Regions from separate parts of the Streptacidiphilus cavernicola genome, predicted to be linked through region 1. Evidence: riboswitches for the same ligand, from Rfam matches in the RefSeq annotation. Region 1 holds a riboswitch; each other region holds the start of a gene.

Region 1 (2,181 bases):
ACGGGCGCGGTGCGTTCATCGTGATCACCCCGGCCGGTCAGGCCGCCATCGAGGCCGCGGCCCCCCGGCATGTGGAGTCGGTCCGACGGCTGGTGTTCGACCGGCTGAGCGCGGATCAGGTCGCGGTGCTGGCCGCGGTGTCGGAGAAGATCCTCGGCGGGCTGGAGAACCCCGATCCCTGCGAGTCCTGACCCTGCGAGTCCTGGGCCGACGCGACTGACGGTGCCTTATAGGTGGTATGTCCGTTTTAACGGAAATGCTCCTGTGTCCTTGCTGTGTGCGGGAGTTGGCCGGGTCTGGCTGTGACCTCTCTCATATCCCTCTCATCTTCGTCCGAAAGGTCTGATGCATGTCCGACAACCCTGACCCGCTCCGCTGCCAGGTCACCTGGGGCGTCTGCCCCGAGCACGGCGCCACTCTGCGGGCCGTCGCCGACGGCAGCGTCTGCGCCGCTCCCGGCTGTCCGCGGACCTGGGACTACGACCGGTTCGCGGCCCCCTGCCCGGATCTGGCGACGCATCAGGTGGCGGACTCGGCCGGGGGCATGCTGCTGCTCTGCGGAGGGCACGCGCTCGCGGTCGGGGGTCGGCTGGAGGGTGCGGTGATCACCCCGCTGGGCGCCGGTCGGGGGTAGTGCGCCCGTCGAACGGCGGGGGATGGTGTGTGGTGCAGATCACAGCCGGTTGTAGTTTGCCCTCCGGTATGTCTATCTTTCTGGCGCCGCGTTTAAGCGGAACAGACAACTCCGGAACGCCGAGTCCTGCCACCGGGGATGTCGAAGACCCACACACAGCACCATGGCAGGAGCGGGGGACCCAGGTTTGCCGCTGCGACCGCGTGTCACGGACACATGGTCGCAGCTAGGGGTGAAGCCGTGCAGCGCACGGCCGGGCAACTCCAGCCCGAATCCGACAGCTCACCTCGCAGGCGTGGGAGAGGAACGCACTTTCATGCTGTCCCACAACGGCCGTCACCGTGCCGCCAAGTCCCGCCACAGCCGTACCCAGCGTCTGATCGCCTCCGCCGGTCTCACCGGTGTCGGCCTCGCGATTCCGCTCGTCAGCGCGACCTCCGCCTCCGCTGCTCCGGTCAGCACCTGGGACCGGGTGGCCAGCTGCGAGAGCACCAACAACTGGTCGATCAACACCGGCAACGGCTACTACGGCGGCCTGCAGTTCTCCGCCGACACCTGGGCCGCCTACGGTGGCACCCAGTACGCCGCCACCGCCGACCAGGCCACCAAGGACCAGCAGATCGCGATCGCCGAGAAGGTCCTCGCCTCCCAGGGCCCCGGCGCCTGGCCGGTGTGCGGCCCGGAGGCCGGTCTGACCGCGGGCGGCGCGCCGGCCCAGGTGGACACCTCCTCCAGCTCGTCCAGCAGCTCCTCCAGCTCCTCCGCGGCGAGCGCGCCCAGCACCACCCCGAGCACCCACTCGTCGAGCTCGGCGTCCACCGGCTCCTCCGCCGCGCCGTCGGGCAACATCACCACCTACACCGTGGTCGCCGGCGACTGGCTCTCCACCATCGCCGCCAAGCAGCACGTCTCCGGTGGCTGGGAGCGCCTGTACCAGCTGAACCGGGCCTCGCTGACCGAGGGCCCGAACGTCATCTACCCCGGTGAGATCCTGAAGCTCAGCGGTGGCGTGGTCACCTCCGGCACCAGCTCCGACAGCTCCGGCTCCAGCAACTCCGGCTCCAGCTCCAGCGGCGACGCCGCGGTCACCAGCTCCGCCGTGACCACCACGTCCGCGAGCAGCAGCGACAACAGCAGCAACTACGCCTCCGGCAGCATGGCCTCGGCCATCGCCTTCGCCCAGGCGCAGGTCGGCGACGCCTACGTGTACGGCGGCACCGGCCCCAACAGCTGGGACTGCTCGGGCCTGGCCCAGGCCACCCTGGCCAAGGCCGGCATCTCCATCCCCCGCACCAGCGAGGACCAGGCCGCCGCATCCACCCGGGTCTCGCTGAGCAACCTCCAGCCCGGCGACCTGCTGTTCTGGTCCAGCGACGGCAGCGACGCCGGCGCCTACCACGTCGCCATCTACACCGGCAACGGCGCCTACGTCGAGGCCGCCAACCCGAGCGCCGGTGTCAAGACCGACACCATCGCCAACTGGGCGCCGACCTTCGCCGGCCGCATCGGCTGACCGTCGTACCGCTTGACCGAGGTTGCCTCCTCAC
Region 2 (2,181 bases), on a different contig from region 1:
CTTGACGACGGTCCCGGTGTGCGGGGCGTGCAGGATCTCGCCGCCGCCGGCGTACATCCCGACGTGCGAGTCGTTGTTGAAGAAGACCAGGTCGCCGACCTGGAGGTCAGCGGTGGAGGCGACCGCGGTGCCGACGTCCACCTGGTCGTAGGTGGTGCGGCCGATCGACACGCCGGCCTGGGCGTAGGCCCACTGCATCAGACCGGAGCAGTCGAAGGAGTTCGGGCCGGTCGCGCCGTAGACGTAGGGGTCGCCCAGCTTGGTCTGCGCGGCGGCGAAGGCGGTGGCCTCGGCGGCCGAACCGGCCTTGACCGAGCCCGGGTGGTAGCTGCTGCTGGAGCCGCTGTTCTCGGCGTGGGTGACCGCGGCGCGCTGGGAGGCGGTCAGCGAGGCGAGCTTGGCCTTGGCGGCGGCGAGCTTCTTCTGCACGTCGGCCTTGGAGGCGGAGAGCTGCTTGCTGGTGGCGTCGAGCTGCTTCAGCTTACCCTCGGCGTCGGCCTTCTCCCGGTCCAGGGTCTTCTGGTCGGACCTGAGCTGGTCCAGCAGGGCGGCCTGGCTGTCGGTGACCTGGCCCATGGTGGAGGCCTGGTTGAGGTACTCGGTGGGGTTCGCGGAGAGCATCAGCTGCACCGAGGGGTCGATCGACCCGCTGCGGTACTCCGCGCTGGCGACCTGGCCGAGCACGGCGGACTTCGCGGTCACCGAGGCCTGCTGGCGCGCGACCTGGTCCTGCAGGGTGGTCACCTGCTTCTGCAGGGTCTGCTGCTGGGACTGGGCCGCGTCGTACTTCTGGACGGCGGCGTCGGCGTCCTGGTTCAGCTTGTCGATCTGGGCCTTCAGCTGAGCCGTGGTCTGGGTGGGGGCTGCCTGCGCCGACTGGGTAGCGGTCGCGGCGAGCGCGACGGTCGTGGCGGCGGCGGCGGTGAGCACGGTTATCCGTGCACGGGTCGGACTCTTCGGTCGACGATGGGACGCCACGAAGGCGAGCTCCTTCTTCCTACGGCCGCCTACCGGGTGAGCTGACGGGTTCGGGCTGGAAGACGTGCCCTACGGCGCTTCACCGGCGGGGGCCGGCCTGGCGTCGATTCACCCCGAGGAAACATGGTTCCCCGGCTCCGAACTGACGGCCGGGGGCCGTACGGTCGGACTCGGCGGAAACCTCCGCTGCCACCCTGGTGGGTGATCGACTTCGCGGTGGTTCGATCGATGACACTAGTGACCCGAACGTGATCTATTCAAATCCCTGTAAGTAAAAACTCTTTTAGGTTTCGATGATGCATCAACTGCACGACCGAACGTAGTCATTGGATGACCGCATCAGATCGACATGGCGCTCAAATCGGACATACGCCCGAGGCTTTCGGGGCCCGTGTGACGTGAGTCACAGATGGTCGAGACGGGGCGTCAGAAGCGCCGGACCGCCACGATCGTGCCGAAGTAGGACAGCGGCTGGATATCCACGGTCAGGCCCGGCCGCGGCGCGCTCAGCAGCATCCCCTTGCCGGCGTAGAGGCCGACGTGGTCGCCGCTCTCGTTCACCACGATGTCGCCGACCCGCATCTGCGAGAACGGCACCGCGGTGCCGACCGTCTCGTCCGAGTAGGAGTAGTGCGGCAGCGAGATCCCGGCCTGGGCGTAGGCCCACATCACCAGGCCCGAGCAGTCGAACTGGTTCGGCCCGGAGCCGCCGGGGACGTACGGGGCGACGTTGACCTTGCTCATCGCGGCCAGCATCGCGGTGCGGGCCGCCGCGGAGATCCCGGAGAGGTCGATCTGCGAGACCGACATGTAGCTGCTGCCGGACGACGGCGGGGTGTAGCCGCCACCGCCGGCCGGCGCGTTCACCACCACCCGCTGGGCCGGGGTGAGCGCGTCCAGGATGCCCTGGGCGTGCTTGAGCTTCGCGTTGATGGAGGCCTTGGCCTGCTGCATCTGCTTCAGCAGCGCCTGCTGGGCCTTCAACTCCTGTGCGGCCTGGGCCTTCTCGGCGGCCAGGGTGTGCTGCTGGGCCACCAGCTGCGCGATCAGCGCGGCCTGGTTGCTGTCCACCTGGTTCTCGGAGGACGCCTGGGTCAGGAACTCGGTGGGGTTCGCGGAGAGCATCAGCTTCACCGTCGGGTCGACCGAGCCGTCCCGGTACTGCGCGCTGGCCACCGCGCCGAGGGTGGTGGTCTCGGTGTT
Region 3 (2,181 bases), on a different contig from region 1:
CAGCTCGACGGGTCGACCGGTTCGCCGCCGGACGGGCGCACCTCCAGGTGCAGGTGCGGGGCGCTGACGTTGCTGCCGGTCGCGCCGACCCGGGCGATCGGCTGACCGGCCGTCACCTGGCCCGCGCCGACGCCGATGGCCGAGAGGTGGCAGTACCACAGCTCGGTGCCGTCCGGCAGGGTCTGCACCACCCGGTAGCCGTACGCCCCGGCCCAGCCGGCCGAGGTGATCACGCCCTCGCCGACCGCCACCACCGGGGTGCCGGTGGGCGCGGCGAAGTCCTGGCCGGTGTGCAGGTGGGCCCAGTAGGAGTCGGACTGCCCGAAGCCGTCGCCGCGAACCGCCCCGGCCACCGGGGCCACCAGCGTGCCGACCGCCGTACGGGCGGGAGTCGCGGTCGCCGTGGCCGACCCGGCGAACGGAGCCGCCTGCGCCTGCCCCGCCCACTGCTGGGCCTGGGCGGCGGCCTGAGCCTGAGCAGCCTGCGCCTGGACCTGCGCGGCCTGGGCCTGCGCCTGAGCCGCCTGCGCGGCCTCCGCCTCCGCCGCCCGCAGCGCCGCCGCGTGGGCCTCGGCGGCCCGCGCCTCCGCCGCGCGCTCGTCCGCCGCCTGCGCCCGCGCCTGGTCGTCCGCTGCGATCTGCTGCGCCATGGCCAGCTTGGCCGCCGCCAGTTGCGCGGCCTGCCGACGGGCCGCGTCCTCCGCGGTGGCGCGCTGCTGGACCGCCTGCGCGCGGATCCGGTCGGCCAGGGCCAGGCCGGGGTCGGTGGCCGGAGCGGCGACGGCGGGCTCGGCCCGGTCGTGCTCCTGGGCGACGAGCGTGGTGCCCCGCGCGGAGCCGTCCACCGCCGAGGCGGGCTGGGCGGCGAGACCGGTTGCTCCGACCGCGGCCATGGCCGCGAAGCCGAGCACGGCCGTGGACTGTGCGGGTGCCCAAGTGGGCTGGTGCGACGCCACGTTCGGCGTACTCCTTTCCTTCCCTCTCGCCGACCGGGTTAGCTGACGGGTTCGGGGAGGAAGGTCCCCTACGACCGGTTTCGGCCGATTCACCCCAGGAAGTACGTGGTTCCCCGGTTCCAACACGCTGGATTAGGCGATCACATGCGACGCCGTCCGTCGAACGGCTGAACTTCGCACTGCGTTATAGAAAGGTAATCCTAGTGACGATTGAATCCAAGAGATCCCGGGGGTGCAGTTGGGGACGGAGCGTCAGTTCTTGGTAAAGAGCCAGTCCACCAGCAGGTTTGCGACCTGGTCAGCGCCGAGGTTCCTGGCGTCGGCGAACTGCTGGGCGCCGGGGGCGGCCCGCTTCGAGCCGTCCGGGGCGAGCACCACCAGAGCCGGGATGCCGTCGCCCGGCAGCGTCACATAACGGGCAGCCAGCTCCGTGTTCCGGTCGTAGTGCCCGACGTCGACGGTGACCAGGTGGTAGTCCCGGGCCAGCAGTTGGTGCACGCCGGGGCTCTGCACCAGCGTGGTCAGCGCCTGGCAGTCCTCGCACCAGGACGACCCGAAGTCCAGCAGCACCGGCCGCCCGTCGGCACGCGCCGCGGCGAGCGCGGCGGCGAGGTCTGCCGCGGCGTCGGCGGACGGGTCGTAGCCCTCGGGGACGGCGGCCGGGGCGACCACAGGCAGCGGCAGGAACGGACGGGCCAGCCCCATCGAGTCCCCGGAGACGCCCCCGGGCCGGTTCGCACCGCCCGCGGGACCGCCGACCGGCCTGCCTCCGACCACGACGCAGCCGCTGAGCAGCAGCAGGCCCGAGAGCGCCGCCAGCACGCCCCGCAGCACCCGTCCCGGCCGACCGGTCATGGTCATCGGACGCGCCTCTCCTCGCCGCCGTGTACGTCGCGTACCTCAGATGCACGCCGATGTACGTCGGACGATCATTCGAGCAGAGGAACCGCCCCAGGACCGGTTCACGCGCCGCCGAGCCACCCGTACGGGTCAGGTCGGGTCACGCCGGGTCAGGTCAGGGTCAGGTACGCCAGGCTGCCCAGCCCGGCCACGAAGCAGTAGATCGCGAACGGGGTCAGCGTCCTGGTCTCGAAGTACTTGGTCAGGAACCGCACCGCGACGTACCCGGCCACGAACGCCGCCACCGCACCGGCCAGCACCTGGCCGCGGATGCCGTCGCCCGCCGAACCCATCAGCGAGGGCACCTTGAGCAGGGCTGCCGCCC
Region 4 (2,181 bases), on a different contig from region 1:
GGACGGCGGGGACAAGCGCGGCGAGGCCCTCTCGGTGGCGATGCTGGGCACGGTCAGCCGGGTGCGCGGCCGTTACGCCGAGGCCGCCGAACGGGTCGAGCAGGCGCTGGCCATCGCGGTCGGTGAGGGCGACCGGCACCTGGAAGCGCAGCTGTCCTGCTCGATGGCCGTGATGCGGCTGATGCAGGGCGACCTGGACGAGGCGGAGTCCTGGTTCGGCGACGCCCTGCGCCAGGCCAGGGCGCTCGACGACGGGCACCGGGTGGCGGTCGTGCTGCGCCGGGTCAGCCGGCTGCACGACCAGCGCGGCGACTCGGACCAGGCGCTGGACTGCCTGTGGCAGGCGCTGGCCACCTTCGAGGAGCTGGCCGACGAGCGCTGCGCGGCGTACACGCTGCTGGAGGTCGGCCGCGTCTACGCCGGTCAGTACGACCGGGAGCGGGCGGTCCCGGCGCTGGAGCGCGCCGCGGACCTGTTCCACCGGCACGGCGACCGTCAGGACGAGTCCGCCTGCTGGCAGCTCATCGGCGACCTGGACGCCGCCGCCGGCGACCCCGGGTCGGCCCGCCGCAACCACGAGCGGGCGCGGCGGCTGTGGCAGACCATCGGCGACCAGCACCAGCCGAACACCCTGGAGCCGCCGTCGTCGCCGTGACGGCGGCCCCAGGAGGGGTCACACGCGGCCGTAGTAGACCGACTTGGTCCAGATCTTCTCCAGCCGGACCCTCGCGCCGGTGTGCGGGGCGTGCCAGATCTTGCCGTGCCCGGCGTAGATGCCGACGTGGTAGACCGAGCGGCCGGAGTGGAAGAAGACCAGGTCACCGGGGCGCAGGCTGGCCTTGGAGATGTGGTGGACCTTGTTGTACTGGGCCTGCGCGGTACGCGGCAGGCTCTTTCCGGCGTGCTTGAAGGCGTAGTACGTCAGGCCGGAGCAGTCGAAGCGGGTGGGGCCCGCCGCGCCGTAGACGTACGGGTCGCCGTGCTTGGAGGCCGCGATGCCCAGGGCCTTGGCCTCGATCGTCGCGGCGTCCGCGGTGCCGCTGGACAGCAGCGTCCCGCCGGCCACGGCGGCCAGGGTGAGCACGGAGGTGATGCCCGAACGCCAGCGGCGGCTGTTGTTCCTCGCCGGGGCGGAGGCGGTGGGGCTGTCCTGTTTCTGGGCATGAGTACGAACGGACGCAGTCACGCGTTTCCTTCCGGAACCGCCTACGAAAGGTCTCCCTGTCGGGTTCGGGCTCCGAAAGCTGCCCGGCCACCGTGTGGCTTCACCCCAAGGGACGGTCCGGCCGTCCCGTCGTGATTGGGTCTCCCGCTCTCGCCTGTCAGGTGGTGTGCACCTGGCGCCCGACCGGTGGCGAGACTCGGCGTCCGGCCGGACCGCCCCGCCACGGTGGCGAGGACTTTTGCTGTTCGGCGGACAGTATTGCCAGTTTTTTATGGGATCTTCACGTTCCCACGGCCTTTTGTGACTCTTGTCACCCGCAGTTCCACGGAGTGCCCGGATGCGGACGCTGCGCGTTCGGACGATCTAATTCCGGCTATTTTCAAGAGGGTTGACAAATTTCACACTGGCTTTGGGAATAGCCTCTGACCTGCGGCTCGTCGGCGATCATGGCCGAATCGCCTACCAATGATCCGCCTAATCGAGGCGTGTGACACTCACTCGGACGAGTGATCTTCCGCGAATGACGGACGCTCATATCCCGACCCTCTTGAGGCTGTTCCGACATGTTTTCCGGCTTCGGCGTGTCGCACCGCCGCGCCGTGTCGCCCCTGCCGCCCGGCGGCCCCGGTCCGCTAACGTGTCGCCACACGATCACCACCCCCGGGGTGCGGATCGGGCGTGGTGGCGGCGGGCAGTGCGGCCCGTGTGCGACGCCGTCCACGCCCGGTGCCCCCGCCGCGCGCCGGGGGCACCCCGCGGCACGGCGTCGTGCCCGCGTCCCCTCCCCGGGCTGCCGCGGCGGCCCGGGACGGCCCCGCACAGAGGTGCAACGCCGACATGAGACTCTCCCCGCACGAGCAGGAGCGCCTGCTCATCCATGTGGCCGCGGACGTCGCCGGGGCCCGGCGCGCACGCGGACTGCGGCTGAACCACCCCGAGGCGGTGGCGCTGCTCACCGTCCACATCCTGGAGGGCGCCAGGGACGGCCGTACCGTCGCGGAGCTGATGCGCTCCGG

The links. Region 1 has a riboswitch for cyclic di-AMP ahead of ACEZDE_RS20355 (transglycosylase family protein). Riboswitches for the same ligand answer to the same signal wherever they lie in the genome.
Region 2: another riboswitch for cyclic di-AMP. It lies ahead of ACEZDE_RS08990 (C40 family peptidase); the one in region 1 lies ahead of ACEZDE_RS20355 (transglycosylase family protein).
Region 3: another riboswitch for cyclic di-AMP. It lies ahead of ACEZDE_RS18055 (M23 family metallopeptidase); the one in region 1 lies ahead of ACEZDE_RS20355 (transglycosylase family protein).
Region 4: another riboswitch for cyclic di-AMP. It lies ahead of ACEZDE_RS30960 (C40 family peptidase); the one in region 1 lies ahead of ACEZDE_RS20355 (transglycosylase family protein).

What each region holds. Positions count from the first base shown of each region.
Region 1 is NZ_JBHFAB010000015.1:7,872-10,052, forward strand. It holds gene ACEZDE_RS20345 (MarR family winged helix-turn-helix transcriptional regulator) at 1-191, shown strand, start outside; gene ACEZDE_RS20350 (hypothetical protein) at 350-634, shown strand; cyclic di-AMP (ydaO/yuaA leader) riboswitch at 784-945, shown strand; gene ACEZDE_RS20355 (transglycosylase family protein) at 951-2,147, shown strand.
Region 2 is NZ_JBHFAB010000005.1:178,483-180,663, reverse strand. It holds gene ACEZDE_RS08990 (C40 family peptidase) at 1-930, opposite strand, end outside; cyclic di-AMP (ydaO/yuaA leader) riboswitch at 989-1,164, opposite strand; gene ACEZDE_RS08985 (C40 family peptidase) at 1,405-2,181, opposite strand, start outside.
Region 3 is NZ_JBHFAB010000012.1:179,146-181,326, reverse strand. It holds gene ACEZDE_RS18055 (M23 family metallopeptidase) at 1-956, opposite strand, end outside; cyclic di-AMP (ydaO/yuaA leader) riboswitch at 969-1,105, opposite strand; gene ACEZDE_RS18050 (thioredoxin family protein) at 1,209-1,817, opposite strand; gene ACEZDE_RS18045 (undecaprenyl-diphosphate phosphatase) at 1,967-2,181, opposite strand, start outside.
Region 4 is NZ_JBHFAB010000032.1:83,284-85,464, forward strand. It holds gene ACEZDE_RS30955 (AfsR/SARP family transcriptional regulator) at 1-655, shown strand, start outside; gene ACEZDE_RS30960 (C40 family peptidase) at 674-1,093, opposite strand; cyclic di-AMP (ydaO/yuaA leader) riboswitch at 1,189-1,339, opposite strand; gene ACEZDE_RS30965 (urease subunit gamma) at 2,003-2,181, shown strand, end outside.